One region of the Shewanella aegiceratis genome, then DNA from elsewhere that is predicted to be linked to it. Evidence: riboswitches for the same ligand, from Rfam matches in the RefSeq annotation. Region 1 holds a riboswitch; the other holds the start of a gene.

Region 1 (15,343 bases):
AGTTACCTATGATGCCGCCGACGGGGGCCGTGATGTTCAGCGCCGCCACCTGACGTTCAAGCTCGGCGACCACCAGGGCCTGACGATCCACCTCTGAGGCCTTGTTCTTCAGCTCAAAACTCAAGGTATCTTTCATCAGCTCGGCTTCCTGCTGGGCGTGAGCGTAGAGCAGCTTGGCCTTGTGCAGCTCATCCTTGCTCTTTTCATAATCTATCTTGGAGATCAGGCTAGACTCGATCAGCTGGTCGCCACGGCGACTCTCGCGATCCGCCGCCTCGAGATCTACCTTGGCCATATCCAGGGTCTGTATCGCCTTGAGCTGATCGCGGCGGGCGTCGAGACGGGCACGCTCCAGGCTGCTCTGCATCCCTTCCAGCAGCGCCTGCTGCTGCTTGAGGTTGTTGGTCAGGCTGTGGCTCTCTATGGTGGCGACCACTTGGCCCTGCTCCACCTTGTCACCCGGGTTGGCGATTAGGGTTACTGTGCCCTTCTCTGGGGCGTAGAGGATAGGGGCGTTGGCGGCGACTATCTTGCCGGTAGAGGCGATATCACGCACTAAGGTGCCGCGCTCCAGAGTGGCAAAACGCAGCTCGCTACGGTCGATAGACTCGCTCACGCTGCTGCCGCTGACGCTGGCCCACACCAGACCAGAAACCAGGAGAACGCCTGCGCCGATAGTGACAGGCCATTTGATGCGACGTCCCAGGCTGGGGGCAACTTGCTTATCTTGTGCGCTGGTATCTTTAATCATTGTTTATCCCTAACAGTGTCCGTTACTCGACCGAGTCGATTTCTGCCCATTAGGTTTACAATTGCCGTGCCAACTTTTATATTCACTAATTTTCAATGATTTAGATGAAGATGTCCGCTAGACCTCCCATGAAAGTGTCCGCGGACACCCGCAAAAGTGTCCGGTCATTTTCCCCGAGTGTCCGCATATGAGGAAAGCCGGACAGATGAGAAAGTACGGACATAGGAGAAAGCCGGGTAGAGCGTTAAAACACTTAGAAGATTAGCGAGCTAGTAAGCGGCAGCCCCTCTCTCTAAAAGTACAGGGCTGCGCTCATGGCGAACCCACTGAGTGGGCATTGAGGAAGGAGTTAAAACGCCCGGGCGAAGATGGCAAAGGCGGCGATAATGGCCACGAACCAGGAAAGGGAACGCAGGGTGCTCTTATCCAGCAGGTAGAGGAGATGATAGGCACATCTTGCCAGCGCATGCACCAGGGCTAACAGACCGACAGTGTCGTCGACCTTGTCCCGTGCAATCACGGTCAGCGCCGCCACGGCGAAGATCAGCAGGGACTCGAAGGCGTTCTGATGGGCTGCCAAGGCGCGGGCGCCGAAGCCGGTCAGCTGAGCCTGCTGAGTTCTGGGATAGGCATTGTCATAGCCACCCTGCTTTGCCATCGCCATGGCCACGGGCACCTTGGCCAGGTAGGGAAGCAACATGGCAAAGAGTAGGCAGGCCAGTAGCATAGTCATCATTTATCTCCTTATTGTTTAGCGCATTGTTTTAGCTTTAGTTTTAATTTTAGTTTGTGTTTATCTCGCCTTGTCCAGGGCCTTGCACAAAGATTCAATCCCTAAGATGGCCCTTGGAGTCGCCCGATGCAAGAGGTCGGCATCCAGTTGATAGATGTGGCGCTGCTTCACCGCCGGGATCTCCTGCCAGGCAGACCAGTCGATGCCGCGCACATTACCCTCGTCCTGACTCTGCAATATCACCTGAGGTTGCTTGAGCAGCACAGCCTCCAGGCTCACCTGGGGATACTCGTTGCCCGCGTCGCTAAACACATTCTCGCCGTGGCAGACCTGGATGATCTGCTCTATCCAGCTGCCCTCGGCCACCGTCATCAGGGGCACTGACCAGAGCTGATAGAAGACCCGCACCGGCGCCTTGGCCCGGTTCTCCTTACTGAGTGCCTTGAGGCCGATAAGGTACTGCTCGGCCACCCGCTGCGCCTCAACCTCCTTGCCGGTCAGCTTGCCCAGCGCCAGCAGATCGTCTGCCACCGCCTCCAACGTCTTAGGGTCGCTGTTATAGATGGGATAACCCAGCTGGGTCAGGCGCTCGATATCCTCGCGCTTGTTGCCACCGCCCCAGATGACAATCAGATCCGGGTCGAGCTCGATAACTTTCTCTATCTGTATGCCGTAGTAGCCACCGATCCGCGGGATAGCCTTGGCCGCATCGGGAAAATCGGCATGATCTGTGGTCGCGACTACACTGTCCCCCGCTCCTATGCTAAACAGCATCTCCACCCCATGGGGCGACAGGGCGATGATCCGCTTCGCAGGCGCCGCCTTAAGCCCAGGCACACACAGCAACAAGGCCAACATCAGCCACAGCTTAACCCTCATCTTCATCTATTCATTTTCCCTTTATTAATATCTATCCAGCCGATCACCGCAGGAGAATTTCAATCTGTTTGCTTCTGTGGCTAAGCCCGCGCAGACAATACCGCCACAGGAGCAAACAGGCAGAAAGCCAAATTGCGTCATGAAGTGCTTCAGTGCAAGGCGCCCCGCAATGAACGGCGAAGACATACCTACCGGTAGGCGAGCCGTGAATGAGGACGCAACGCCGCAATTGAGCACTGCAATAGCAATTTTTAGTAGTCAAAGCCGAGTTGGGCTTTAACGCCGTGATCGAATGCATGCTTTATGGGCTGCACCTCACTCACGGTATCCGCAAGCTCCAAAATCGCCCTGTGACAGGCGCGCCCCGTGATGATCACATGCTGCATGGGCGGACGGTTCTTGAGCGCCGTCAGCACCCTGTCCAGATCAAGATAGTGATAGCTCACCATGTAGGTGAGTTCGTCCAGCAGCACTATGTCTATGGTGTCGTCGCTCAGTAGGGTCTCGGCCGCCTCCCAGGCACTCAGCGCCGCCAGGGTATCCTTCTCTCTGTCCTGGGTCTCCCAGGTAAAGCCGGTGGCCATCACATGAAACTCGACCCCCACCTTCTCCAGCACGGCGCGCTCACCGCAAGGCCAGTTGCCCTTGATAAATTGCACTACGGCGGCCTTCTTGCCATGACCGACGGCACGGGTGATGTTACCGAAACCTGCTGTGGTCTTGCCCTTGCCATTGCCCGTCATCACCAGCAGCACGCCCTTCTCTGTCTGGGCCTTGGCGATCTTGGCGTCCACCGCCTCCTTCACCTTCTGCTGGCGCGCCTTATGACGCTCGGCCTTATGATTTTCCGCCTGATTTTCCGCCTGATTTTCCGCCTGCTTATCCGCGCTCATCTTCTCTCCTCTCATTAATTATTCTTGTTTGGTCGCCTTAGTGGCGTCTCGGCGAGGATGGCGCTCAGCCTCGCCATGTCCAGATGCTCGGCCAGGGTATCGGCCAGGCGATCTAACTGTGCCTGTTTGATCGCCTCGGGATCGACGGCGGCCGCACTGCTGAGCCCAGCCCAGCCAAGGAGCAGCGCACAGGCCTCTGGGCTGTCGAACAGACCATGCAGATAGCTGCCCAGGATCTGGTCATCCTGAGACAGGCAGCCCTCGTTAAACTGATTACCCTCGTCACTCTCTAGGACAAGGGGCTTGGTCGCCTTAGATAACAGCGTGGAGCGGCCACAGTGGATCTCATAGCCTGCTATGCTTGCGCGCTCACCCGCCAGATTTATCGTGCCTTTAACCTGAGCCAGATGTTTGTTTGGGGTCAGCTCTGTGACTATGGGCAGTAGCCCCAGGCCATCGCTGTCGCCAGCCTCGCCCTCGACCCCTTGGGGATCTTCGATGGCCAGCCCCAACATCTGATAACCGCCACAGATGCCGATCACCTTGCCGCCATATCTCAGGTGGCGCTTAAGGGCGCGATCCCAGCCCTGTTCGACCATAATGGCTAAGTCCTGCCGCACGCTCTTGCTACCGGGCAGTATGATGAGATCGACATCAATTGCCTGACCGTCGTAGGCCTCGTTTACCTGTTGATAGCGAAAGTCGATATCCGGATGCAGCCTGAGAGGATCGAAATCTGTGTGATTACTGATGCGGGGAAAGACCAGCACCAACACCCGAAAGCGGGTGTTGCCACTGCTCACCTGACGGGCATCCAGGGCATCCTCGGCCTCCAGGTGCAGATCATTAAGATAGGGCAAGACGCCCAGCACGGGCTTGTCTATCCTGGCTTCTAACCAATCCAGGCCGGGCTTAAGCAGGGAGATGTCACCGCGAAAACGATTGATCACCACACCTCTGACTCTGGCCTGCTCCGATGCAGACAGCAGCGCCAGGGTGCCGACGATATGGGCGAACACCCCGCCCTTGTCGATGTCGGCGATCAGGATCACCGGGCAGTCCACCGCCTCGGCGAAGCCCATATTGGCGATATCCCCCTCACGCAGGTTGATCTCCGCCGGACTGCCCGCCCCTTCCACCAAGATCAGCTCATACTGCCGCTCCAGGCGTGACAGCGAGTCCAGCACAGCCGCCATCGCCTTGGTGCGATAGCCCTGGCTGTCTTTGCCAAAATAGGTCTGGGCCTCCATGTGGGACAGGGCCTTGCCCTGCACTATCACCTGGGAGCTGGTGTCCGAGTTAGGTTTGAGCAATATGGGATTAAAGTCTGTGTGGGGGGCGAGGTAACAGGCCTCGGCCTGCAGCGCCTGGGCGCGGCCTATCTCACCGCCGTCAAGGGTCACCGCGCTGTTGAGCGCCATGTTTTGCGGCTTGAAAGGCGCCACTCTGCGCCCCTGACGGGCGAAGTAGCGGCACAGGCCCGCCACCAGGGTGCTCTTGCCCGCATCCGAGGTAGTGCCCTGTACCATCAAGATATTGCCACTCGTCTCTTGATTGCTATTGCCCTGCTTGCCCTGCTTGCCCTGCTTGCTCTGTTTACTCGGATTGCGCTGATTACTTAAGTCATCTGGTGTCATTGGCTTCTCTTCCTATTCCTTGGCGCCCTGGCTCGTCTCATCCTTGAGGATCAGCGGCAGACCGGCGGTGACCAAGACCACCTGCTGGGCTCGCTGAGCTATCGCCTGATGCAGCCAACCCGCCTCGTCGACGAAGCGGCGACTCAAGGGGTCGGCCGGTACCACGCCGCAGCCCACCTCATTGCTGATCAGCACGACAGCTCCTGGCGCAGTTTCCAAGGCTTGCAGCAGCGCCGCCTTGGCGACCGGCCAGTCATCGCCCTCGAGTAGCTGATTGGTGAGCCAGAGGGTGAGGCAATCGACTAAGATCACCCGTTTCTCCCTGGCGTGAGTTTCGATACAGGCACTCAAGTGTAGCGGACACTCCAGGGTCTGCCAGGGCAAACCATCCTCTTGGCGCTCATCCTGGTGGCGGGCGATACGCGCGCGCATCTCCTCATCCAGCCCTTGGGCGGTGGCCACGAACAGGCACTCATACCCCTTGGCCACATAATCGGCCACCAGAGAAAGGCCATGGCGAGACTTGCCACTGCGGGCGCCGCCTAGAACCAGGTGCATCATAGGCTGATCACCAGGATAAACAGGTAACAGAGCAGCTCGATCACCTGCTGGGTCGCCCCCAGCACGTCGCCTGTATAGCCGCCGATCTGACGGCGATAACTGCGCACCAGCAGCTGGCGCGACGCCAGCAACACCAGACAGAGCGAGAGCGCCGAGGCGATACCGCTGAGCCACAGGGTGAGGACGCCCGTCAGCAGCAAAATTCCGAGCTCATTTGGGGTCTGCGACTGGGCCAGAGGTTTGCTCTTGCTGCTGTCGTCATCACGCACATAGGTCTCGGTGAAGATTAAGGAGGCCGCTACCATACGGCTCAGGCAGTGGCCCACCACCAAGGCTGCCATCACGAGATCGCCATCGAATAGAGCGATCTCACTGAGCAGCACAAACTTGAACAGCAGGCTCATCATCAGGGCCAGCACGCCATAGGTGCCGACGCGCGAGTCTTTCATTATGGTGAGCTTATCCTGCACCTGCCAGCCGCCACCGAATCCGTCGGCGGTATCCGCCAGGCCATCCTCGTGAAAGCCGCCGGTGAGCAGCAGCCCGGCCACCATGGCGAGCAGGATGGCGACGCTAATGGGCAATACCTGAGTCGCCAGGCTATAGACCAGGGCGCAGAGGCCACCGACAAGCACGCCGACCAGGGCGAAGTAACGGCTGGCCTGATTGAGCCGCTCATTATCGACCTTCACCCAGGCCGGCATGGGGATCCGGGTAAAGAAGCCCATGGCGATAAAAAACAGGTTTAACTCTCTGGCAAACATCTTCGCGCTTTCCCTTTTGGTTCCTTAGATTGCTATTGCCGCTAAATCGAAATACCCATCTCTTCGAGGGAGGCCATCTCGTTGTAAAACTTGGCCGCCGCCTGCACCAGGGGCACCGCCAGCGCCGCCCCGGTCCCCTCACCGAGACGCAGTCCGAGGGACAAGAGCGGCTGGGCATTGAGATGCTCCAGCATCAGTTTGTGGCCGCGCTCGCCGGACTCGTGGGCGAAGATCATATAGTCCCGCGCCTGAGGCGCTATCGTCACCGCCGCCAGGGCCGCCGCCGTGGCAATAAAACCGTCGATCAGCACCAGCATCTTCAGCTCCGCCGCTGCTAGGATGGCGCCTGTCATCTGCACTATCTCGAACCCGCCCAGACAGGCCAATACCCCATAGGGATCGCCCAGTTGCTCCCGGTGCAGAAACAGCGCCTGCTCCACCAGCATCTGCTTGCGCGCCAGGGTGGCAGCATCTATGCCTGTGCCCCGGCCGACACACTCGGCCGCCTCGCGCCCCATCAGCGCCGCCATAATGGCTGCCGCCGAGCTGGTGTTGCCTATGCCCATCTCACCGAAGGCGATTAGGTTACAGCCGCGGCCGTGATGCAGCGCGACCCGCTCCCTGGCCATGGCAAAGCCCTGCTTGACCGCGCCCAGAGTCATGGCGGGTTCGCGATGAATCGCACCTGTGCCCGCCCCCAGCCTGTGATTGATGAGCTTGGGTTGATCTGTGATCTCAAGGGCGATGCCGCAGTCGATCACCTCCATGGTGACTCCAGCCTGAGCACAGAAGAGATTAATTGCCGCGCCGCCCTTGAGGAAATTCATCACCATCTGAGTGGTCACCTCGCTGGGGGCGATAGAGACCCCCGAGGCGGCGATGCCATGATCGCCGGCAAACACCAGCAGGGTTGGTTTGGTTATTTGCGGCTTGTCGGGCCCCAGCACCCGGGCGATAGTCATCGCCAGGGTCTCGAGCGCGCCGAGGGCGCCCAGTGGCTTGGTCTTAGTGTCTATCTTCTGCTGGATCTTGGCATCGAACTCGCTACTTACCACAGTGACTTCAAACATACTGGTACCTCATATCGCTCGCCCTCGTTCTCGATTCATTGCAATCCACACCTTCTTTGCTGGCATAGTTCAATACTCTTCTCCATCCTGACTCTTCTCCTTCCATACACCTTTCCTTCGATCCTGGGCTAGTTGCTACGCTTGCCGCCCAGGATGAACAGGAAGAAGAGGCTGCCTATCACAGCCGTAATGATCCCCACCGGCAGCTCCTGATAGCTGAGCAGGCAGCGCGCCAGTACATCCACCCAGATCATAAACAGGCCGCCCACCAGGGCCGTCAGCAACAGGGCGAAACGCCCCGGCAGCAATAGCCGCACCATGTGGGGCACCATCAGACCGACGAAGCCGATTCCGCCACAGTTGGCCACCAGGACGGCGGTGATCAACGAGCAGAGCAGTAGGCTGACGAGGCGTAGGCGCTGTACCCGAATGCCCAGGGTGTGGGCGGTCTCATCCCCCGCCTGAATAGCGAGGATCTGCCGCTTAAGCAGTAACAAGATGGCGCTCGCCGCCAACACCAGCAGCCAGGGCAGCCAAAGCATCTGCCAGCTCGCCTTGGCAAAGCTGCCCAGGCTCCAGAAGAGCACAGAGGCGGCCGATTGCGGCCCGGAGAAATAGAGCATCAGGCTGGCCAGCGCGCCAAACAGGAAGGAGATCGCCACCCCGGAGAGCAACATGCGCTCTATCTGGGTGTTCAGATCCCGACCGCACAGGGCCAGCACCATGAGCACGGCCAGGCTGGCGCCGATAAAGGCGCCAAGCGGCAGGCCGATACTTGCCAGAGCGCCGCCGACACCGCCCAGCAGAGTGATCACCACAACAGCCCCCAGACTGGCGCCCGATGAGATGCCAAACAGATAAGGGTCGGCCAGGGGATTACGAGTCACCGTCTGTAACACGGCGCCCGCCAGGGCCAGGCCGAAGCCGGCGATGAAGGCCAGCAGGATGCGCGGCAGGCGCAGTTCAATCAATATTCTTGCAGTCACACCGCCGGGATCGGTGCCGCTTAGCTTGGCCAGTAGCACCTCAAGCACCTCGGCCACGCCTATCTGCGCCGCGCCGAAGCTCACCGCCAGCACAGGAGTCGCCAGTGTCAGCAGCCCCAGGCAGACGAAGGCCAGGTGTTGCAGCGGGCTATAGCCTCTTCCCTGACTCAGGCTAGCGCTCATCATGGTTAGCCTCCTTCGCCTCAAAGGGCTGGTCAGCATTGTGAAGGTGATAGCCATAGAAATAGTTAATCTGCGGGTTGCCGTGCTGTGGATGGGGCGATACCTGACAGCAGACGCCGAACACTCTGGCGATCTGCGCCTCGCTCAGCACCTGTTTGGGCGAACCTTGAGCCACGGCCTTCCCCTGATCCAGCAGCAAAAGCTGATCGCACAGAGCGCTGGCGAGATTAAGGTCGTGAATCGAGATCACCACAGTCACCCCGAGGGCCTTGAGCAGCTCGAGGATCTGGATCTGATAGCGGATATCCAGGTGATTGGTAGGCTCATCGAGGATCAACAGCTTGGGCTGTTGCACTATGGCGCGGGCGATCAGCGCCCGCTGCTTCTCGCCCCCGGACAGGGAGGCGTAGGTCTGTCCGGCGCGATCCTTGAGCCCCACGGTTTCCAGGGCCTGACTCACCGCCAGGCGGTCAGCTTTAGTGGTCATGGAGAAGGCGGACTTGTGTGGGGTGAGCCCCAATGCCACCAGCTGGGCCGTGGTCATGTCGAAATGCTGGGGCGTGTCTTGCAGCACCACGGCCACCTCGCGGGCAAAGGCCCTGGCGCTCAGGCTGGCGATGGGCTGGCCAAACAGTTGGATCTCGCCGCTGCTTGGGGTGAGGAAACGATAGAGACAGCGCAGCAGGCTGGACTTGCCGGCGCCGTTGGGGCCTATGATCCCCAGCATCTTGCCTTCTGGCAGATCCAACTTGACCCCAGAGAGGATGGTGCGCTCGCCGCAGCGCCAGCTGAGATCCCGTACCGACAGCGCTGGGCGCGCGCAGGCGCCATCGCCGATGGCTGCACCAGCACCTGTGTCTGTACCTAAAATTGCATCGTCACTGGCGCCGTGAGACAGGAGTGATTCTGTTTGTGATGGCTGACTAGGGGCGCTCAAGGTCGCGCCCTCCGGGAAGCAGCGCCGAGGCGCCCTCTCCCTTGGGCCAGACTCGGCCCCGAGGTATTCTTCATCTATTGGCTCCCTCAAGTCACCCGCTTGAGATAGTGGTTAGAGAGTAGGCAGGTATCCTGACTCGTGGCCAACCGGTCGACTTAGACCTAGCGGCACACTCACAGTTGCGGGCACAGTTTGGGCTAGCGGCGCTGGGCCTTCCCCAATTCCCTATTAAGTCCGAGTTATCGCCTTGGCGATCTCGACACCATACTCCCGGCGCAGGCGGTCCCTGCGCACGGTTATTATGCTAAATTTCGCGCCCCTGGCAAGCGGGCTGCGAATTGGGCTATCACTTCAGAGCAAATCTATTACTCGGCGTCGTGCCAGTGCAGGCGCCAGTAGCCCTCTCCCGCCTTGTCGCGGTAATGTCTTATCTTGACCACGCTGCCGTAGTCCAGGCTCAGCCGGGTATAGAAGCCTACGGCGCGCTCTACCCCCAGGGCCTTGGCCATCAGGTGACGTATCACGCCGCCGTGAGTGAGCAGTAACAAGGCCTCGCCGCAATGCTGATGCACCAACTGCTCGACCACCTCGTCGACACGCCGCTCGAACTCAGCCATGGGCTCCCCCTCGGGCAGCGAATTGGCCCAAGGGTCCCGCCAATAGGCACTCAGCTCCTCACCGTGATCGGCATGCAGCTCAGGGATAGGCTGGCCATCCCAACGGCCGAAGTAGATCTCCTTGAGCCCGGCATCCAGGGCCACCTTCACCTGATTCTTAGCGGTGAGGTGCTCGGCAAATACACGGCAACGCTTGAGCGGCGAGCTGATCACCCTGTCCACCGCCTGGGGCAGCTTGGCATAGGCCAGCTGCATCTGGGCGAAGCCTATCTCGGTGAGAGGTTGATCGCTATGTCCGCGCAGCAAGTTGCCGCCTTCACATTCGCCGTGGCGCATCAAATAGAGTGTCGTTTGCGTCATAACTGCAGCATTAAACCTTTAAAATCTAGATGGTTAGCAGGATACTCTCTGGAAGTATCCCGTGGCAATGAAAGATAAATAAGACCTTGAAAAACTTTCAGATTCACCCACTATCAAGGGGAGAGCCTTTTGCCATGGGAACGCGGCTAAACCAGCATTCTTCCTCGAAGCCAAACCAGATTTAAGCTTATACTCATTTGACTTGCCCTGGGTATTATAAGTCGATTAGTATAGACGTCTATACGTTTATACATCCAAAATAAAAATAGCACGTCAAATCGATAGACGAGGCAGTTTAGGCAATAGGTCAGTTGAAGTAGGTGAAAGTTATGGCGACCCAATCCCCTGTTCGAAACGTAAGGCAGATTAACGACGCGATCCGCGCGCGGCTCAATAAGGAAATTTTGATCCTCGACGGCGCCATGGGCACCATGATCCAGAACCACAAGCTGGAGGAGGCCGACTTTCGCGGCGAGCGCTTTAAGGAGTGGCCCTGCGATCTCAAGGGTAACAACGACCTGTTGGTGCTGACCCAGCCCGAGCTTATCAAGCAGATCCACAAGGATTACCTACTGGCGGGCGCCGACATCATAGAGACCAACACCTTCAACGCCACCCAGGTGGCCATGGCCGACTATGAGATGCAGGAGCTGTCACGGGAGATCAACTTAGAGGGCGCTCGCTTGGCCCGCGCCGCCTGTGACGAGATAGCAGCAGAAACCGGCCGTCCATGCTATGTGGCCGGGGTTCTCGGCCCCACCAACCGTACCTGCTCTATCAGCCCGGATGTGAACGACCCTGGCTATCGTAATATCCATTTCGACGATCTGGTAGAGGCCTATATCGAGTCGACTCAGGCCCTTATCGAGGGCGGCGCCGACATCATCATGGTCGAGACCATCTTCGATACCCTCAACGCCAAGGCGGCGCTGTTTGCCATCGAGACATTGTTCGACCAGCTGGGCCAGCGTCTGCCCGTGATGATCTCGGGCACCATTACCGATGCCTCGGGCCGCACACTCACGGGTCAAACTACAGAAGCCTTCTACAACTCGCTACGCCACGTGAAACCGCTCTCCATCGGTCTCAACTGCGCCCTGGGGCCACAGGAGCTGCGCCCCTATGTGGAGGAGCTATCGAAGATCGCCGAGTGTTATGTGTCGGCGCACCCCAACGCCGGCCTGCCCAACGAGTTTGGCGGCTACGATGAGACCCCAGAGCAGATGGCCGAGGTGATCGGTCCCTGGGCCGAGGAAGGCCTGCTCAACATCATAGGTGGCTGCTGCGGTACCACCCCAGACCATATCAAGGCGATCCGCGCCGCCGTCATCAAGCATAGCGCCCGTAAATTGCCCGATCTGCCGGTGGCCTGTCGCCTCTCAGGCCTGGAGCCGCTGACCATAGATGCCGACTCGCTGTTTGTTAACGTGGGCGAGCGCACCAACGTGACCGGCTCGGCCAAGTTTCTACGCCTGATCAAGACGGGCGAATATGAAGAGGCGCTGTCGGTCGCCAGGGATCAGGTGGAGAACGGCGCCCAGATCATCGATATCAACATGGACGAGGGGATGCTGGACGGCGTCGAGGTGATGCAGAAGTTCCTCAACCTTATCGCCTCCGAGCCCGACATCAGCCGGGTGCCCATCATGATCGACTCCTCCAAGTGGGAGGTGATCGAGGCCGGGCTCAAGTGCATTCAAGGTAAGGGTGTGGTGAACTCCATCTCCCTCAAGGAGGGCGAGGCCAAGTTTATCGAGCAGGCCACCCTAGTGAAGCGCTACGGCGCGGCGGCCATCATCATGGCCTTCGACGAGGTGGGTCAGGCCGACACCATGGCACGCAAGATAGAGATCTGTACCCGCGCCTACCGGGTATTGGTGGATAAGGTGGGCTTCCCGCCGGAAGATATTATCTTCGACCCCAACATCTTCGCCATCGCCACCGGCATCGACGAGCATGACAACTATGCGGTGGACTTCATCGAGGCGACGCGCGAGATCAAGCGTACCCTGCCCCATGCGATGATCTCCGGCGGCGTGTCCAACGTCTCCTTCTCCTTCCGCGGTAACAACCCGGTGCGCGAGGCGATCCACGCCGTGTTCCTCTATCACGCCATTCAGGCGGGGATGGACATGGGCATAGTCAACGCCGGTCAGCTGGCGATCTATGACGACATTGACCCTGAGCTTAAGGCCAGGGTAGAGGCCGTGGTACAGAACCTGCCCTGCCCGGTGGAAGGATCGAACAATACAGAACAGCTACTGGAGATCGCCGAGCAGTACCGTGGCGACGGTGCTACGGGCGCCAAGAAGGAAGATCTCGAGTGGCGCAGCTGGCCGGTCAACAAGCGTCTGGAACACGCCCTGGTCAAGGGGATCACAGAGTTTATCGACCAGGACACCGAAGAAGCCCGCCAGCTGGCCAGCCGTCCGCTGGATGTGATCGAAGGCCCACTGATGGATGGCATGAACGTGGTCGGCGATCTGTTTGGTTCGGGCAAGATGTTCCTGCCCCAGGTGGTAAAATCGGCGCGGGTGATGAAGAAGGCGGTAGCCTACCTCAACCCCTACATAGAGGCAGAAAAAGTCGAGGGAGAGTCCAACGGCAAGATCCTCATGGTGACGGTAAAAGGCGACGTGCACGACATAGGCAAGAACATCGTCGGCGTGGTGCTGGCCTGTAACGGCTACGAGGTGGTGGATCTCGGCGTCATGGTGCCGGTCGAGAAGATCATAGAGGTCGCCAAGGCGGAAAATGTCGATATCATAGGCATGTCGGGGCTTATCACCCCGAGCTTGGATGAGATGGTGCACAATGTCAAAGCCTTCCACAAGGCGGGGCTGAATATTCCCTCCATCATAGGCGGCGCCACCTGCTCCAAGATCCATACCGCGGTGAAAATCGCCCCCCACGCCCCCGAAGGCGCCATCTATATTGCCGACGCCTCGCGCGCCGTGCCCATGGTGGCCAAGCTGATCAACAAGGAGACCCGTCAGGCGACCATAGATGCCGCCTACGAGGAATATCGGGTGATGCGCGACAAACGCAACTCACAGGCCAAGCGCAAGCAGATCGTCTCCCTGGAGGCCGCACGGGAAAATCGCTGCCAGCAAGACTGGAACGCCCATACGCCTTTCGTTCCGAATCAACTGGGCAGACAGGTGTTTGACGACTATCCGCTGGAAGACCTGGTCGATCGCATCGACTGGACGCCATTTTTCCGCAGCTGGGAGCTACACGGCCACTTCCCCAAGATCCTCGACGACGAGGTGGTGGGCGAAGAGGCGCGCAAGCTCTATCAAGATGCCAAGGCGATGCTCAAGACCATAATCGATGAGAAGTGGCTGACGGCCAAGGCGGTCATCGGCCTCTTCCCGGCCAACACGGTCAATCATGATGATATCGAGATCTACACAGACGAGAGCCGCAGCCAGGTCGAGATGATCACCCATCATCTGCGGATGCAGATAGAACGTGTGGGCAACGACAACTTCTGTCTCGCCGACTTTGTCGCACCGAAAGACTCAGGGGTTGCCGATTACATGGGTGGCTTCGCCGTCACCGCAGGACACGGCATCGACGAGCATGTGGCCCGCTTCGAGGCCAACCATGACGACTACAGCGCCATCATGCTTAAGTGTCTGGCCGACCGACTGGCCGAGGCCTTCGCCGAGCGGATGCACGAACGGGTGCGTAAGGAGTTCTGGGGCTATGCCGCCGATGAGAACCTGGATAACGAGGCGCTAATTCGAGAGAAATACAAGGGCATACGTCCGGCCCCAGGCTACCCCGCCTGCCCGGATCACACAGAGAAAGGCCTGCTGTGGGAGCTACTAAAGCCCGACGAGACCATAGATCTCAAGATCACCGAGAGCTACGCCATGTTTCCGACCGCCGCCGTCTCAGGCTGGTACTTCGCCCACCCGCAGTCACGCTACTTCGGCGTGACCAATATCGGCCGGGATCAGGTAGAGGACTACGCCAAGCGCAAAGGAATGAGTGTCGAGGAGACAGAGCGCTGGTTGGCACCGGTACTCGATTATGATGTTTAACGGGAAGTGATCTGGAGTCATCACCTTGACTCCTTTGATTACGCAAACTTCGTTTGAACGTTAGTTCAGAGGCTTCGCCTAACTAACTCATACGGCCTTACGGCCGGGGTAAGTCGTGGGTCTTCAACCCACACCCGACCAAAAGGGGAAAAGCGCCTGTTCCCCTTTTGGAAATCCCTCGGCGCCCCAGACGAAGTTGTTTTTCCTCATACTCCAATGAAAATCGCCTAACGACTCGGATGGGACTCCTGTCCCCCCGAGCCTTGCCCATCATCCATGATGGCCACACGGCATTTTCATCTGCGTATTTCGGCAACTTCGATGGGGACTTATTGTAGCATCCAACCTCATTCGCACACAGCCAAAAACCTTTAAACACCTTACATTACAGACGGTTAAGTCACATCTAAGGCGACTTATAACAGATGCCGGTTGTGGTTTAAAAGACCCCGTTGGAAGTTGCCGCAGTGGCTTGCAGAAAATCACGTGATTGAGGCAGGGATGCCGAAATAGCCTCAGGTGAGCCATGGATGGCGAATATGAGGCGATAGGGATTTTCAAAAAGACACGAAGGAGTACAACTTCGCCGGGGCGGCACGGGAAGATGCAAGAGGGGGATTGCTGGAGATCCCCCTCTTGCCCGGGTGTGGGATGGAATCCCACGACTTTCTTCGGTCACTAGACCGACTCACCTCATAACAATGGGATGGAATCCCACGATGTTAAATTAATATCCAAACAAAGTTTGAACCAATACATAAGAAAGCCGTGAGGCATCACCTCCCAAAGGGAAAGAAATAACCCCACGACTTATCTCAGCCGTCAGGCCGCACATTCCCTGGTGTGGAACGGAGTTCCACGACTTACAACGGTCATCAGACCGACACTCCCCTGTTATCTATCTAAATTCATCACCTTGA
Region 2 (15,343 bases), 1.8 Mb from region 1:
AACCCTTCGGCGCGCGCCGCCTCTATGGATCTATGGGGCGCCTGGGCGAATACGCCGGGGTGACCGTAGAAGGCGCCGACAACTTTCTTGCCTTGTCTGACCTCTGCCAGTATGGCGTCGACCATCTCACGGTAGGTGATATGGCGTGACTTACCCTCGCCGTAGTAGACCTGTAGCGAGCGTACGTCTGGGTGCATCTCCTGTAGCCAGAGTTCTACTATGCCGTTTGAAACGCCCGAGAAAACGACGTCGGCTTGTTCAATATAGCTGCGTGCCAGCGGGCAGATATGGGCGCCTAAGGTCATCCCTATGCCGACACAAGCCAGGCTTCCCGCCATGAATTTGGGTCCTGATGTTATGCATGTTAATTAAGGGTTAAAGCTAACAGCAATTTCTCTGTTTTAAAACCGCTAATTGCCTTGAATTGAATACTTATTTCGTACTTTTATAGTGGTGAGAATCGGCGAAGCAGGATTTCATCTGGCGAGCCTCTTTTGCCACTGTGGATGCCAGGGGCAACGCATCTGCGTCGAACACAAATCCCAGCTTCTTAACGAAGCGTTCGGTGGCGAGGTTCTTGGCGGCAAAGTTTGCCAAGATGCGCGTCACGCCTAGCTTAAGATAGGCATACTCCATTAGCGACCCCATGGCTTCCTCCGGGTAGAGTTTACCGTTGGCTTGGGGCATCAGCATTATGCCTATCTCGGCCAGGGTGCGATCCTCGCCCTGCCAGGTGAGACCTTGTATGCCAATAGCGTGCTGACTTTGCTGCTCGACTATCGCCCAGTTCATATATTGGCAACTAGATGCAGCGCCAGAGAGTGCCCGGTGCATCTGGCTCAAGGCGGTTTGAAACGCCCTGTCGGCCTGGGTCTGGGTGAGCGGCGCGCCGATATGGCGCATCACCCTCTCGTCGCAATAGAGGCGGCGATACAGCGCCTGGTCTGACTCATCTATCGGGCGCATGGTCAGGCGCTCGCTGGCAAAACCATGGTCTGCCAGGTAGTGGGTTAGCCGCGAAGGCAGCGCGGAGGAAGGCTGCTCCCTTGAGGGGAGTTGCTTTGATGAGAAGGGGTCATTATCTGGCATGCTGCACTTCGGATATCTGCAGCGGCCTCTGCTCGGCGAAGCGGATCACCCCCTTGTCATCTACCGAGCGGTCGAACACCACATAGTAGGCGCTCATCAGCGGCAGCCCCAATATGGATTGATCCGGCCAGTTGGGCAGCTGCGACAACAGCTTGAAGCAGGCCTTGCCCTGAGTCGGCGTGTTGATCTGCCAGTAGTGCTGTGGCGTGACGCGGATGGCGATGGGCTCGCATCCCGGCGGACAGTCGGGATCGTTGCAGCTCGGCGCCGCGTCATGCTCGTTTCGCGGGCCGACAAAATAGAAGGTGATATCTGGCCAGAGCTCCAGCTGTAGCTCTGCCATGTCGATACCTGTCTGCTGAAAGGCGATATCGCTAAAGGGGGCTATCTGCTGGGTGAACTTGGGGTCTATCGATTCCAGGGCCTGAGTCAGCGCGCCAAACAGGTGACGGGTGAGTACGATTGCAGAGGCGCCCGTGTCTATGATGGCGTTGCTCTGCCCCCTGAGAGTGTCGCAGATATGTACCCCATGGGTGTGTAGGTGCTGGCCGTCTGGGCAGAGCGCACTAGTGTCTGATGGTGCGTTATCTGGCTGGGCCTCGCCTGTTTCTGCTACTTCATGTTGCTCTGCTAACTCGTGCTCCGCTAACGCTTGCTCCTCTGCATCCTCTACAGATTGCGTCAGCAGGCTGGGGATCATCTCGCCATCGCCTATTTTTAGTCCCACTAGGTTGACGTTGTAATACCGGTTTTCGATCACCGCTATGGTCTTAAATTCGCCCTGGTACAGCTCGGTATGCTCCTCGCCGCCACCTAAGATCAACCAGCCCTGGTTGAGGGGATCTTGGCCGAGGAAGGCGAACTCGTTGGCGCTGTTGGGTGCGAGCACCTCTTGGTTTGCCACATGTATGCTGGAGCGGCGGGCGAAGAAGGCAAACTTGTTAGGGGTCAGGCCGTGGCTGGTTAAATTGCTGAAATAGGGCGGTAGATCATCTGTCGGCTGGGTGCGAAGAAAGCGCTTAAATTGGCGCAAATCTTCGCTGTTGAAGCTCGTCTCGGTCGCCTGATGCCACTGGGAGTCTTGCGCGGCGAGCGCGCCATGACCCATGGAGAAGTCATGATTCGCGTCAGTGAGTATCGGGCGATAGTGCTGGCTGCACAGGTGGATCTCCTCATCGAAGGGCCAGGGGAAGGTGAGCGCTGGGGCTATGCCATAGTGATGAAAATAGTTCTTGAGATCATAGACCTTGTTAAGGGCGTCGTAGGCCAGACCTAAGATGCCGTCGGCATCGGCAAAGCTGGTCTCCTGGGCAAGAGATGACACCACGGCCACAGGACACTGCTCAAGCACAATCGGATGATGGGCATGGGGAACATGGTCGTCATGGAGATCGAAATCTATCGCATCCTCACGAATCCCCACCCGGGTGTAGACCACTGGGCCGTCCCAGCCGCCTATACCGTAAAGCACCTCCTGGGCGAAGCTGGTGGGGGTGAGGGCAGTGTCGCGCTCCTCGACATAGTCGCTGCCGGACACGACCAGTGTGCTGCTGCCGGTATCTAAGATCAGGTTCAGCGGGTGCTTCTCGGCGCCAATTCTTAACTGGGCACTGTAGCCACCTTTGGCATACACATTGACGAGAGGGACTTTGAGGGTGCGGGCATTGGTGGTTGAACTCATCGATGACCTTTGGGGCTAAGGGAATTCATATAATTGTTATATAAGTGATTGTTTTACCCTATCCAATCAAGAGGGTCAATTTAAGGAAGACGGCCAGTTGCTGGTCTGGAAGAAACCAAGAGATCCGGATGAGCCTGTTTGCGGGAGCCTTGCTGATTGACAAGTTTAGGAAATGTTTAGTTACTCGGGAGATGGCCTGAGCAGTTTTGGTAACAGAAAAAGAGCTACGCGGCCCCTTTTCACTTTTCGGATTGTGTATCTGGCCTTAGCCGGCGGTGACCCGAACTCTTTCGATCTCAGCCTTAGGCGCCGACATCATAAAATCCAGCTGAACTTTAGCCTGGCTGACGCCCTCTGGTGAGGCTTCATAGCGCCACTGACTCAGGGCCTTGACCGCTTCGACGTCAAACACACCGGCAGGGGATGACTCGATAACAGACACATTACTGACTTTGCCCTGCTTGTCGATATCAAAGGCTAGCTGCACATAGCCCTCGATACTTTGTTTCGCCGCCTCGGCCGGATAGACTGGCTCGATGCGCATCACAGGGCTTGGGGCCTTGGCCTTGTCCTGGTGTTTGTCATTATGCTTGTCGCCCGCGATGGCGCTCTGGTTGATTAAGGCGCCTGACAGGCCCAGTGTAAGTGCCAGACCTAAAATGGCGAGGGGCCGCTTGGTGTGTGTTTTCTTCATTTGCATGATCCGCTCCTTGAGGATGGTCTTGTTTCCATAGTGAGTGTGTAGCATGCCCTGGTGGGCCTGCTGGGAGTAGGCCAATAGCGTTTGGCTATAGGCAATTCTTTGTTGTTTATCCATGTGGGTGGTGACCTCGGCATCGCAGGCTAGCTCCTGATCGTCACGAAAACGACGATAGGCCAGCCAGCACACAGGGTTGAACCAGAAGAGCGTTGCCAGCAGGTAGCCAAAGAGGTTGGCTGCTATGTCGTGGCGGGTTAGATGCTTAAGCTCATGGCTGAGTACCGCCGCCTGTTGTGACGGGGCGAGCTGTGTAAAACCTGTCGGCACCAAGATCACTGGCTTAAACAGTCCCGCGAGCATGGGCGAATCTATCTCTGGGTGGCACTTGATCACCAGAGAGGTCTCGCGCCCAGTCAGAGATAGCGGACCCTGGCTCAATGCTTGTGGCAGCTCGATCGCTTCGGCTCGATTGCTCAGGCGTTTAAGCTGAGTCGCCTGATAGAGCAGGGCACCAAGCAGTGCCAGACTGCCCAGCAGCCAGATGCTGGCCAATATCAGGTTTAGTGTCGGGTTCTCGCCCTGGGATAACAGCTCGCTCGCCAGCACGCGATAGTGCTGTAGCTGTTCAAGTGAGGGGCTGGCAAGCCTGGCGGGAACCAGCAGACCCAGTAGTGTGCCCGCCAACAACAAGGGCACCGAGGCCCAGAGCATGTAGGTGTTGTGGGCACCCAGACGCGCCAGCAGGGGCCTGTGCAGCAACAGGATAACCGCGCACAGCAGGGTTAGCGGTAGCATCAGATTTATGATTAGCGAGATCATCAGGATTGCTCCTCTTCCCAGTTATCGATGAGTGCCTTAAGTTCGGCGATATCCTCTGGGCTCAGCTGTTTCTGCTTGGCAAAGCCAGCCACCAGGGGAGCGACCTTACCGGCGAACACCCGCTCCACGAAAGACTGGCTCTCCTTGAGTTGATACTCGCTCTGATCGATCAGCGGGAAGTAGCGATAGGCTCTACCTTGCTTCTCAAAGCCCAGGGCCTGTTTCTTCACCAGGCGGTTGAGCAGTGTCTTCACGGTTTTTTCGTGCATGCCCTGGCTGCTGGCCAGCGCCTCTACCACCTCGCTGGCGCCTAAGGGCGAGTCTTGCCATAGGATGTTGAGTACCGACAGTTCGGCGTTGCTAATCTCTTTCATGATAGGACCGTCTTTACGATTACGTTTGTAATTTTCAATTAAGATTACATCTGTAATCCAAAGCGTCAAGGAATTTTTCAGTCTTAATTTTTGTAAATCATCCGCTCCCTCTGGGTAACTTTGTAGTAATATCTGCTGGAAATCACTGGTGTTTAGTGATTCACACTGCAAATAGCCGCAGATTGTTATCGGTTTGTCGGCTATCTTTGTTTGCTATCTGGGTGTCGCAGCATTGAGGATGAGGTAGATAAAATGGATTTTTCACTACAGGTATTCACTCCGGCGTTGGCCAAAGGGTTGACGCTTGGCCTGTTCGCACTACCCCTGTTCGCGCAGCCCTTGGACGCGACCGCCACCGAGCTGGCACAGATGTCATCACGGGCCCATGTCCAGCCCAGTCAATTGACGATCTTCAAGCAGAACCTTGGCCTGCATTCCCCGCCAACTGGCGCCTGGCCTACAGTGAGCAGCGTGGCGATATGTTTTCGGCCGAGTTTGTGCCCGCCCAGGAGATGCTGGCCCATTGGTCGTCGCTCTACTGCGTGCAGGGGTTTAAGGCGATGGCGCAGCGTATCGACCCCGAGGCCTTTCTCGACGGTTTTGCCGAGCAGTATCGCCATACCTGCGAGGGGGAGATGCAATACCAGAAACTGGGCGCCAGCGAGCTCGGCGGTAAGGCGAGCTATAGCGCCATGTTGACCTGCGATAAGATGCCGCAGACCCACAGAGGCGAGCAGGGCATAGATAAGCCGGTCGGCGAGATAGGTCACTATACTGTGATTGCCGGCAAGGAAGATCTGTTTCTGCTGCATCAATCGGCGCGGGGCGAAGCCTTGCTATCTCTCTCCTCCCTTAAGGTAGCGCCGCCCATCGAGCGCATCGCCGATATGTCGGGCCTTAGATAACGCCTGCTTGGCCCTTGCTTGCGACTGTGCTTTAGCCTGGGCTAACAATGGCCGCATTTGTGGTTGTTTTTAGGCCAATTTGTTGTCATGTTAGTCAAGTTTTAGGCGCTCGCCCTTGTCCTTACCGGGAGCTTTCTCGGCAAGGCGCGGTGAGTTCTCACTCCTTCACACATGATTAACGGGCCATAATGAAAAATAATACTCTGCTCCCCCTCGCCGCACTGACGGCTGCTCTCTTGTCGCCATCCCTGTTTGCCAATGATGTGACAGTGATCCATGCCGGCACTCTGCTGGCCGACCCGGCCGCCAAGCCGCTCAGCGAACAGACCCTGGTGATCACCGACGGTAAGATTAGCCAGGTTGCCCCCGGTTATCTGAGCGTCGAGACCGTCGCGCCCGGCGCTAAGTATGTGGATCTCAAGCAGGGCTTTGTGATGCCGGGTCTGATGGATATGCATGTGCATCTACAAGGTGAGCTAGGGCCCAAGAATGATAGCCAGCGCCTTAGGATGTCAGACGCCGATGTGGCGATGCAGAGCGCCTATTTCGCCAATAAGACCCTGATGGCGGGCTTTACCACGGTTAGGGATCTCGGCGCCAAGCCGGAGCAGATGTATGCCCTGCGTGACGCGATTGCTAAGGGGTGGATAGACGGACCGCGTATCATCGCCTCGGGCGGGGTGTCGGTGACTGGCGGCCATGGCGATGTGGACGGCATGAGCCCGGATCTGCTGGATAAGTTCACCACTAAGACCATCTGCGACGGTCCCTATGACTGTCGCCGCGCCACCCGCCGCGCCATCAAGTTTGGTGCCGATGTTATCAAGATCACCTCCACCGGTGGCGTCTTGTCGGATACCGACACAGGCACTGGCCAGCAGATGAACGATGATGAGATCAAAGAAATTGTAGCGACGGCCCATGCCCTTGGACGTAAGGTGGCCAGCCATGCCCATGCGACAGAGGGGATCAACGCCGCCCTGCGCGCAGGGGTCGATAGCATAGAGCACGGCAGCTACGCCGATAAGGAGAGTATCAAGCTACTCAAGAAGAATGGCGCCTTCTTGGTGCCTACCCTGTTGGCGGGCGATACCGTGGTGCATATGGCCAAGGAGTCAGACTTCATGTCGCCGGCCATCAAGCAGAAGGCGGTGCGAGTGGGCGCCGATATGACGGCTAACTTTACCCGCGCCTATAAGGCCGGGGTCAAGATTGCCTATGGTACCGACAGCGGCGTCTCGGCCCACGGCACCAATGCGCGCGAGGCCGTGTTGATGAATCAGGCGGGCATGAGCAATAAAGATGTGCTGATCTCGGCCACCATCAACGGCGCCGAGCTAGTGGATATGTCAGATAGCCTGGGCACCCTGAGTGTCGGCAAGCAGGCCGATATTATCGCGACTCAGGGCAACCCGCTGGAGGATATCTCGGCCCTGCTGGATGTGGGCTTCGTGATGAAAGGTGGCAAGGTGGTGAAGTCGTGCCTGTGAGTGAAAAAAGATTGTCATTAAAATTCAATTATATTTTTTAAACTATTGATATATTATGACACTTATCCAATAGGGGGCTTAGGAATGGCCCCCTCTTTTATTGGAGCTTTTCAGTCAATTTACGTAAACAAAGGGAACTATATGGAATATTTTATTGGTGCGTTGAAGAAGTTTGCTGATTTCACCGGTCGTGCACGTCGCAAAGAATTTTGGATGTTTACCCTGTTCTACATCATCTTCTATGCCGTGGCGGCAACTATAGATGTGGTGACAGGTCTGTATATGCTGAGCGGTATCTTCTCGCTGGCACTGCTTATCCCAACTCTCGCTATCTCGGCCAGACGCCTACACGACACCGGCCGTTCGGGCTGGTGGCAGTTGATCGGTCTGATCCCGCTTATTGGCGCTATCGTGCTAATCGTCTTCTATGTACAAGACAGCGTTGAAGGCAACGAATATGGTGAAAACCCTAAGGCATTAGCCGAGGCGTAACTTTCCCCTATCTGCGATGAAGGAGGCTTAGGCCTCCTTTGTTGTTTTTAGGCAGTAATGCGGCCCTTTGGGGAAGATGCCGACTCGGGCCATCATGGGAGTATTAGACATTTATACGTGTAGACGTCTATAATGCCCGCGTTCTGTCACAGTAGCCGGGAGAGAGCCTCTCCATCACGCCGCGGGTAAACCGCGGCTTGCCATGAGACAGAGCGTGACCTAATTTAGTCAACCTTATGTGGTGCCCTAGCCAAAATGGCGCAAGGGATAATCGGGAAGCCAGTGAGAATCTGGCACTGCCCCCGCAACGGTGATAGGTGAGAGCTGGGTGCGCCATGCCTTTAACATCATGGCGTTAAAAAAATCTAAGCTCGTCGTTTAAACCCTTTGTTTAGACTTAGCCTCAGTCCGGAGACCGGCCCTTAAGGTGATTTTGAGATTTCGGCGGGCAGATCTCGAAATGCGACCCTGGCGGTTTGATGGACTGCGCCCAGTCGTGACGCCTTGCCCTGTTTCCCTTTTAGGAGTTAAAGGAAAATGGGTACACAACCTAGTAAAATTGCGCTACTGCTTGGCGCCTGTCTGGCCGGAAGCTTTCCTGCCTTAGCGGAAAGTTCGGGCACCCCAGGGCCTGTGGATGAAACCATCACGGTTATCGGCCGCACCGAAAACACCCCTATCAATATTGCGGCTAACGTCAATGTGATCGACGCCGCCGCCATCGAACTCAGCGGTGCCACCAACCTCACCGAGCTGCTGCGCGGACAGAGCGGCATTCAGGTGTCAGATTCAAACTCGGGTGCCGTGTTTGCCATGCGCGGTTTCAGCGCCAGTCAGGCGGTCAACAACACCTTGATCCTGATCGACGGTCGTCGTCTCAATAACATCGATATCGCCGCGCCGAGCATCAGTGCCATCGGGCTCAATCAGGTGGAGCGAATCGAGATCCTCTCAGGCAGCGCGGGTGTGCTCTATGGTGACCAGGCGGTTGGCGGGGTGATTAACATTATCACCAAGGCGCCGAAAGATAACGGTGGCAGCCTGCAGCTCTCCGGCGGCAGCTTCGACACCCTTGAGGCAAAGGCCGAGGGCTCGGTCGCCATCAACGACAACTGGCGCCTCTATGGCGCGGCCAACCACCTCAAGAGCGATAACTATCGCGATCACAATGCTAGCAAGACCAGCTCTGTGCTGGGACGCCTGCAGTATGACGATGAAGTGCAGCAGTTCTTCGCCGAGGCGAGTCATTATGACAACCACCGCGAACTGGCTGCTGCGCTGACCGACGAGCAGCTCAAGGAAAACCCAAGACAAATGGGTGACCTGAAGCAGGGCGATCTCTTTATCGATGCCTACCTGCATGAGATGACCACGGCGGCCCGCACCGGCTATCAGCGCCAGCTGAATGAGGCCTGGGCACTGGGCGCCGACCTTAACTACAGCGACACCCTGACAACCGGGCTAAGCACCTGGAACACAAGCCGCCGCGATACCCGCTCCCTGCTGGAGTTTAAGCCTAAGGCCGTGGGCAACATCAAGACGGATAACGGCGAGCTCAAGCTGGTGACCGGCCTGGATCTCAGTCGCGGCGAGGCGACATTTAGTAATCGCAGAAATGTGCAGAAGTTGGCCAGCGCCTATGTGCAGGCAACCGTGCCCCTCACCGAGAGTTTTAGCTATGTGGTGGGCGGTCGTTACGCCGAGGTGACCGATGAGCTGGTGGACGGTAAAGCCTATCCAAATGGGATCGATCTGGATCAGGATGCCCATGCATTCGAGCTTGGCATCAACTATCGCCCGAGCCAGCAACATAGATTCTACCTGCGGGCCGACGAGAACTTCCGTTTCGCCAAGGTGGATGAGCAGGCTTATACTCCAGAGAGCATTCAGGGGCTCAAGCCGCAGACGGGTCGCTCCTACGAGGCGGGGTGGGATCTGCTGCTCGAGCGCAATACCCTGCGCCTGAGTGCTTATCGACTGGATCTCGAAGATGAGATCGTCTTCGACCCGAGCGCCGAGACGCCTGCAGGTGGTGACTTCCCCGGGGCCAACGTGAACGCCGATGCCTCGCGCCGTTATGGGGTAAGCGCAGACTGGGATTGGCAGGCGACTCAGGATCTAATGCTTGGGCTTGAATACAACTATATAGACGCTGAGTTTACCGAAGGGGCTAACGAGGGTAAGGCGCTCTCCTGGGTGGCCAAGAACTCAGGTCGTGGCTATGTCAGCTACGATGTATATGAGCATCTGCAGCTCTTCGCCGAGGCGGTCTACACGGGTGAGCGTTACATGGAGGGTGACAATGCCAACCAGGGCGATAAGCTCGATGCCTATACCCTTGCAAATATCGCCATTAACTATTCCCGCGATGCCTGGCTGGCCAGCCTGCGGGTCGATAACCTGCTGGACAAGGAGTATGTCAGCTCTGGGTATTTCAGCACCTGGGGTAGCGGTTATTATCCTGGTACGGGCCGGGCGCTGCGCCTGACTGCCAGCTACCGCTTCTAACGCGGCTTTAGCCTTAAAAGCCAGTCAGATCTGACTGGCTTTTTTATTGCCCGCTGTTCATCATAGGGCATAGATCATTTGGGAGTCTGTGGGATGAAATTAAAGTGGTTGCTTGTGCCCGTTATCTTGATCTTGGCCATCATCTTCTGGCCAAGTGGCGGCCCCTCTCTTGCCCCTTTGTCGGGGGGGGCCAGGATCCTCGCTTTTGGCGATAGCCTGACTCAGGGCGTGGGAGCCAGCCCCGGCATGGATTATCCTGCGCAGCTGCAAGCAATGAGCGGACGCGAGGTGATCAACGCCGGTATCTCGGGGGAGACCACATCCCAGGGCCGCGAGCGCTTCGCCCGAGTGCTGGATGAGACGGCGCCGGATCTCATCATCTTGCTCGAGGGAGGCAATGATTTTCTGCGCAATGGCAACGCGGCGCAGGTCGAGGCCAACCTCTCAGCCATGCTGGCACAGGCTCAGGGGCGCGATATTCCTGTGGTGTTGATTGGCGTGCCCCAGAAGAGCATCTGGCTGGAAACCGCGCCCCTGTATGGGCAGCTGGCCGCGCAATATCAGCCGCTATTTATTGAGGATTTTCTGACAGAACTGCTAAAATTATCAGAGGTAAAATCTGATGCGATTCACCTCAACGATGAAGGCTATCGTCGTCTCGCCGAGCACCTATATCAGCGTCTGCAACAGGCAGGTGCCCTATAGCTAAAATGGCCCTGGCAGTAGCCAGTCAATGGGCGTCACCCCTTGGTTAAGTGGCGGAATTTTGTCGCTTATCTTTCGTCCATTACAGGCTGAAAGCTCAAGCGTGAGTGGCAAGATGAATTTATTTAGGTTAATGTCCGTTTTTACCCCAAATCGACTTGACCCAGACAGTCGTTTTATGGGTAAATTCTCGGATAACAAATGGCGCCGTGCCAATAATAAATCAGGTTAATAACTTCTCATGACAGATCTTGAGCATCAGGTATTCACTCAAGTACGCGCAATTATTGCCAATGAAGAACAGGTTATCGGACGACGGGGGATTCTGATCCCGCTGAAGAAAGCCATTATTGCCGATGGCGATATCCGCAATGTGATCGATATAGTCTCTTCCGATCCCGCGTTGGCGGCGCATCTGCTATGGCGCAGCAACTCGGCGGCTAACGCCAGCGTGTCATCGAAGAATCGTTCATTGAAAGATGCGCTGGTGCGCCTGGGCCAGGTCAATATCTACCGTTATGCCTTCACCTTCTACCTCAAGGAGCGTCTCGACGAGTTGCCACAGCCCTACAAGAAGCTGGTATACGGCTACTGGGCGCTCACCGAGAGCATTGCCACCGACGCCGTGGATAGCCTGCATCATATGGAAGGGGTAAATATCAATCCCGATGAGGTGCAGACCCTGGCGCTGTTTAGCGTATTTGGCGAGATCATCGCCTTGACCGCCTTCGCCTACCTGAATGCCGAGTCGGAGCAGTCGTTCCCGCTCTCTATCATCAAGTCGCTGATCGATAATCAGAAGCAGACGCTGACCCTTGAGGCGTTCGAGTCACTAGGACTGGATGAGGAACTCAGAGAAGAGTTTATGATCGCCCATAACCTGCGTCAGACTCGCAATCCAGACTCACCGGGTCTGGTGCTTCGCAGAGTGCTCTCCATGCGCAATCAACTGCTTAATCCGCTCTAGGGCCTGTTGACCTTTTAGGTTCATTTTTGCAGCATTCTGTATCGATTTTATTCAAGGCAGAGTGATTGTAATCTAGTGAGCTACATCAATGAGCGGTAACGTAGTCGAAAAATGATACAGACGCTGCCCGCAGGGTTCGTCTTGAGCACGTTCAACTCTTTGTTACTCGGCTTTTATATAGAATAACTATATCTCAAGCCTCGAGCCGCGATTTGAACGTGCTCAATTAGAACAAAATTTGTTCTCAAAAGGCCAACAGGCCCTAGGGTCTTCGACCTGATAAAAGAAAACCTGCCGAGTGCAGGTTTTTTTGTGCCTTAATTTTAGCTTTTCTGAAATTGCGCCTTTAGTGCCCCTGACGCTCCAGCCCCTCAGAGGTCACCAGATTGAGCCACTGCTGGGCGAGGCGCGCACTGCTGCCGTTGCTGCGATAGGCGCCAAACAGCGGGCGTCTGAGCCCTTCTGATCCCAGTTTTACCGCCTTGAGCGACAGACCATGAGCCTCGTTGATCGACCAACTCGGCAGGGCGGCAACCCCATCCTTGCAGGCGATGCGTTGCAGCAACATGGCGGTGAGATCGCAGCGGATCTGCTTGGCAACCGGCACGCCCGCAGGCTCCATGAAGTGGCGGTAGATATCCAGTCTGTCTAGTGGCACTGGGTAGGTGAGCAGGGTCTGATCCTTAAGCTGCGCCGCCGTGACATAGGGAAGTTCGGCCAGCGGATGATCCGCGGCAACCAGGAGCTTGACCTCGAAATCGAACAGGTGCTGATAGGCGATATCATGGTCGGGAATAGGGTCTGAGGTGAGCACCACATCCAGCTGTCCCTGTTTGAGCGCGGTTAGCGAGTCGAACAGGTGGCGGCTCGACAGCTCCAAGTTGGTGTGGGGAAAGCTGGCATTAAACTGCTCGATCACCGGCATCAGCCAACGAAAACAGCTGTGGCATTCGATACCCACAAAGAGATCTCTCGCCTCGCCGCCCAGGCCATTCTTCAGATCGATTTCGGTTTCTATCACCTTAGGCAAGATCTCTTCGGCCAGATTGAGCAGCCGGGCTCCCTCCTGGGTAAAGGAGAGGGGTTTACTCTTACGCACGAATATCGCCGAGTTGATGCGGGTCTCCAGTTCCTTGATCTGGTGGGATAAGGCCGACTGGGTGACAAAGCGCTTCTTGGCTGCGCCCGCGAGACTGCCGCTCTCTTTCAGGGCGACCAATGTACGTAAATGCCTAAGCTCTATCATTTTTACCTCACATGAATTTGGCTCATGTTGCTCGTGAAATCAATTCGATTGCGAGACAACAGACTAGCACAATAAACTTCTAGACGTCCAGACGCCTGTTTTAGTTTGTTGTGCAATTTCAGTTCTCAAACCTGTATTGCGATGACAGCGAAGGGCGCTAACCATGAATTTCGCTCATCTTAATGCAAAAGGTATACAATATGCAAACTCTAGATATCGCATCATTAGGCTTTCCCCGCATAGGTCGTCAACGGGAACTCAAATTCGCCCTGGAAAAATATTGGCGTGGCGAGATAGACCAGGCGCAGCTGCAATCGCTCGCCAGTGAACTGCGCAGAACCCATTGGCAGTGGCAGCAGGCGGCGGGGGTGAAGCAAGTGCCGGTAGGGGACTTTGCCTTCTACGATCAGGTGCTCACCCTGAGCGCCACCATCAATGCCATCCCGGCGCGCCATCGCAGCGGCGAGCAGGTGGATCTCGACACCCTGTTTCGAGTGGCCCGTGGCCGCGCCCCCACCGGGGAGGCGAGCCGCGCCGCCCAGATGAAGAAATACTTCAACACCAACTATCACTACATAGTGCCCGAGCTCACGGCGAATCAGCGCTTCGAGATAGCTTATGAGCAGCTGTTCGACGAGGTGGCCGAGGCTAAATCCCTGGGGCATCAGCCTAAGCCGGTATTGCTTGGCCCGGTCAGCTACCTCTATCTTGCCAAGTGCGAGGGCGAGCCCTTCGATAAGCTGAGCCTACTGCCCAACTTGCTCGAGGCCTACCAAGCGATTCTGGCGCGATTTGCCGATCAAGGCGTGAACTGGGTGCAGCTCGACGAGCCTATCTTGGCGCTGGAGCTAGATGATGACTGGCTGGCGGCCTTCGAGCCGGCATACAGGGAACTCAGTGGCCAGGGGGTTAAGCTGCTGCTGGCCAGTTACTATGGCTCTGTGGCCCATCATCATGAGTTGATTAAGGAGCTCGTGGTCGATGGCCTGCATCTGGATCTGGTGAGCGATGCCGAGCAGCTCACTTTGTTTGGCACCAGCTTGAAGACGACGCAGGTGCTCAGCCTTGGGGTGATCAACGGCCGCAACGTGTGGGCGGCGGATCTCGACATCTTGGCCGAGCGTCTGCGCGCTGTAGTGGCAGATCTTGGCGATCGTGTCTGGCTGGCGCCTTCCTGTTCGCTCTTACACGTGCCCGTGGATCTGGAGAGCGAAACCGAGCTGACGCCAGAGCTCGCCAATCAACTCAGCTTTGCCAAGCAGAAACTCGACGAGCTAGCTGCGCTGCGCACCCTGTTGCTTACCCCACAAAGCGAGGCGGCGCAGGCGATAGTGGCGCGCTGTGAGGCGAGGCGTCAGGCCCGAGAGCAGGCGGCCAACCCTGAGGTGCTGGCGAGGCTCAAAGCCTTAACGCCTGAGGATTTCAATCGTCCTAGCGGTTTTGGCGAGCGCCGCCTAAAGCAGCAGGCCCGTTTTCGTCTGCCGCTGTTGCCCACCACCACCATTGGATCCTTCCCGCAGACGCCGGCCATTCGCGGCCTGCGCAGTCGCTGGCGTAAGGGCGAGCTGACCGAGCAGGCCTATGTGGCGCAGCTCGAGGCGGTGACCCGTGACAGCATAGCGCGTCAGCTTAAGTTGGGGATCGATGTCTTGGTCCATGGTGAGGCAGAGCGTAACGACATGGTGGAGTATTTCGGCGAGCAGCTCGACGGGGTAGGCTTTACCCAGTTTGCCTGGGTGCAGAGTTACGGCTCACGCTGCGTCAAGCCGCCGCTCATCTATGGCGATGTCTCACGTCGTCAGCCGATGACACTCGCCTGGGCGAGCTTCGCCCAGAGCCTGACCGACAGGCCGGTGAAGGGGATGTTGACCGGCCCAGTCACCATACTGCATTGGTCTTTCGCCCGGGAAGATATCGGCCGTGAGCAGATCGCCAATCAGCTTGCCCTGGCGATCCGTGACGAGGTGGCCGACCTGCAGGCGGCGGGTATCGGCATCATACAGATAGATGAACCGGCGTTTCGTGAAGGCCTGCCACTGAAGGCCAGTGACTGGAAGCATTACCTCGACTGGGCGGTAGCCGCCTTCAAGCTGAGTGCGGCGGGCGCCGAGGATGAGACTCAGATCCACACCCATATGTGCTACAGCGAGTTCAACGCCACCATAGATGCCATCGCCGCCATGGACGCTGATGTGATCACCATAGAGACCTCGCGCTCGCATATGGAGCTGCTCAATGCCTTCGAGGACTTCGAGTATCCCAACGAGATAGGCCCGGGTGTGTATGACATCCATAGCCCGAACATTCCGACTGTGGATCAGATGGTGGCATTGATTGAGAAGGCGGCGACCAAGATCCCTGTGGGAC

Evidence for each region. Region 1 has a riboswitch for cobalamin ahead of K0H80_RS03615 (ABC transporter ATP-binding protein). Riboswitches for the same ligand answer to the same signal wherever they lie in the genome.
Region 2: linked by a shared signal. The riboswitch ahead of K0H80_RS15320 (TonB-dependent receptor) and the one ahead of K0H80_RS03615 (ABC transporter ATP-binding protein) in region 1 are both predicted to bind cobalamin.

The regions. Positions count from the first base shown of each region.
Region 1 is NZ_CP080416.1:800,622-815,964, reverse strand. Features, by position in the region: gene K0H80_RS03660 (efflux RND transporter periplasmic adaptor subunit) at 1-751, opposite strand, end outside; gene K0H80_RS03655 (MAPEG family protein) at 1,101-1,484, opposite strand; gene K0H80_RS03650 (cobalamin-binding protein) at 1,545-2,369, opposite strand; gene cobO (cob(I)yrinic acid a,c-diamide adenosyltransferase) at 2,615-3,256, opposite strand; gene K0H80_RS03640 (cobyric acid synthase) at 3,271-4,893, opposite strand; gene cobU (bifunctional adenosylcobinamide kinase/adenosylcobinamide-phosphate guanylyltransferase) at 4,906-5,454, opposite strand; gene K0H80_RS03630 (adenosylcobinamide-GDP ribazoletransferase) at 5,451-6,218, opposite strand; gene cobT (nicotinate-nucleotide--dimethylbenzimidazole phosphoribosyltransferase) at 6,260-7,288, opposite strand; gene K0H80_RS03620 (FecCD family ABC transporter permease) at 7,417-8,460, opposite strand; gene K0H80_RS03615 (ABC transporter ATP-binding protein) at 8,447-9,394, opposite strand; cobalamin riboswitch at 9,499-9,677, opposite strand; gene K0H80_RS03610 (histidine phosphatase family protein) at 9,760-10,371, opposite strand; gene metH (methionine synthase) at 10,701-14,423, shown strand; gene katG (catalase/peroxidase HPI) at 15,318-15,343, opposite strand, start outside.
Region 2 is NZ_CP080416.1:3,502,991-3,518,333, reverse strand. Features, by position in the region: gene K0H80_RS15360 (SAM-dependent methyltransferase) at 1-338, opposite strand, end outside; gene K0H80_RS15355 (GNAT family N-acetyltransferase) at 433-1,089, opposite strand; gene K0H80_RS15350 (pepsin-like aspartyl protease) at 1,079-2,770, opposite strand; gene K0H80_RS15345 (M56 family metallopeptidase) at 3,036-4,289, opposite strand; gene K0H80_RS15340 (BlaI/MecI/CopY family transcriptional regulator) at 4,289-4,663, opposite strand; gene K0H80_RS15335 (hypothetical protein) at 5,143-5,568, shown strand; gene K0H80_RS15330 (metal-dependent hydrolase family protein) at 5,757-7,058, shown strand; gene K0H80_RS15325 (DUF805 domain-containing protein) at 7,200-7,550, shown strand; cobalamin riboswitch at 7,772-7,988, shown strand; gene K0H80_RS15320 (TonB-dependent receptor) at 8,088-10,058, shown strand; gene K0H80_RS15315 (arylesterase) at 10,152-10,763, shown strand; gene K0H80_RS15310 (HDOD domain-containing protein) at 11,005-11,730, shown strand; gene K0H80_RS15305 (LysR family transcriptional regulator) at 12,077-12,976, opposite strand; gene metE (5-methyltetrahydropteroyltriglutamate--homocysteine S-methyltransferase) at 13,177-15,343, shown strand, end outside.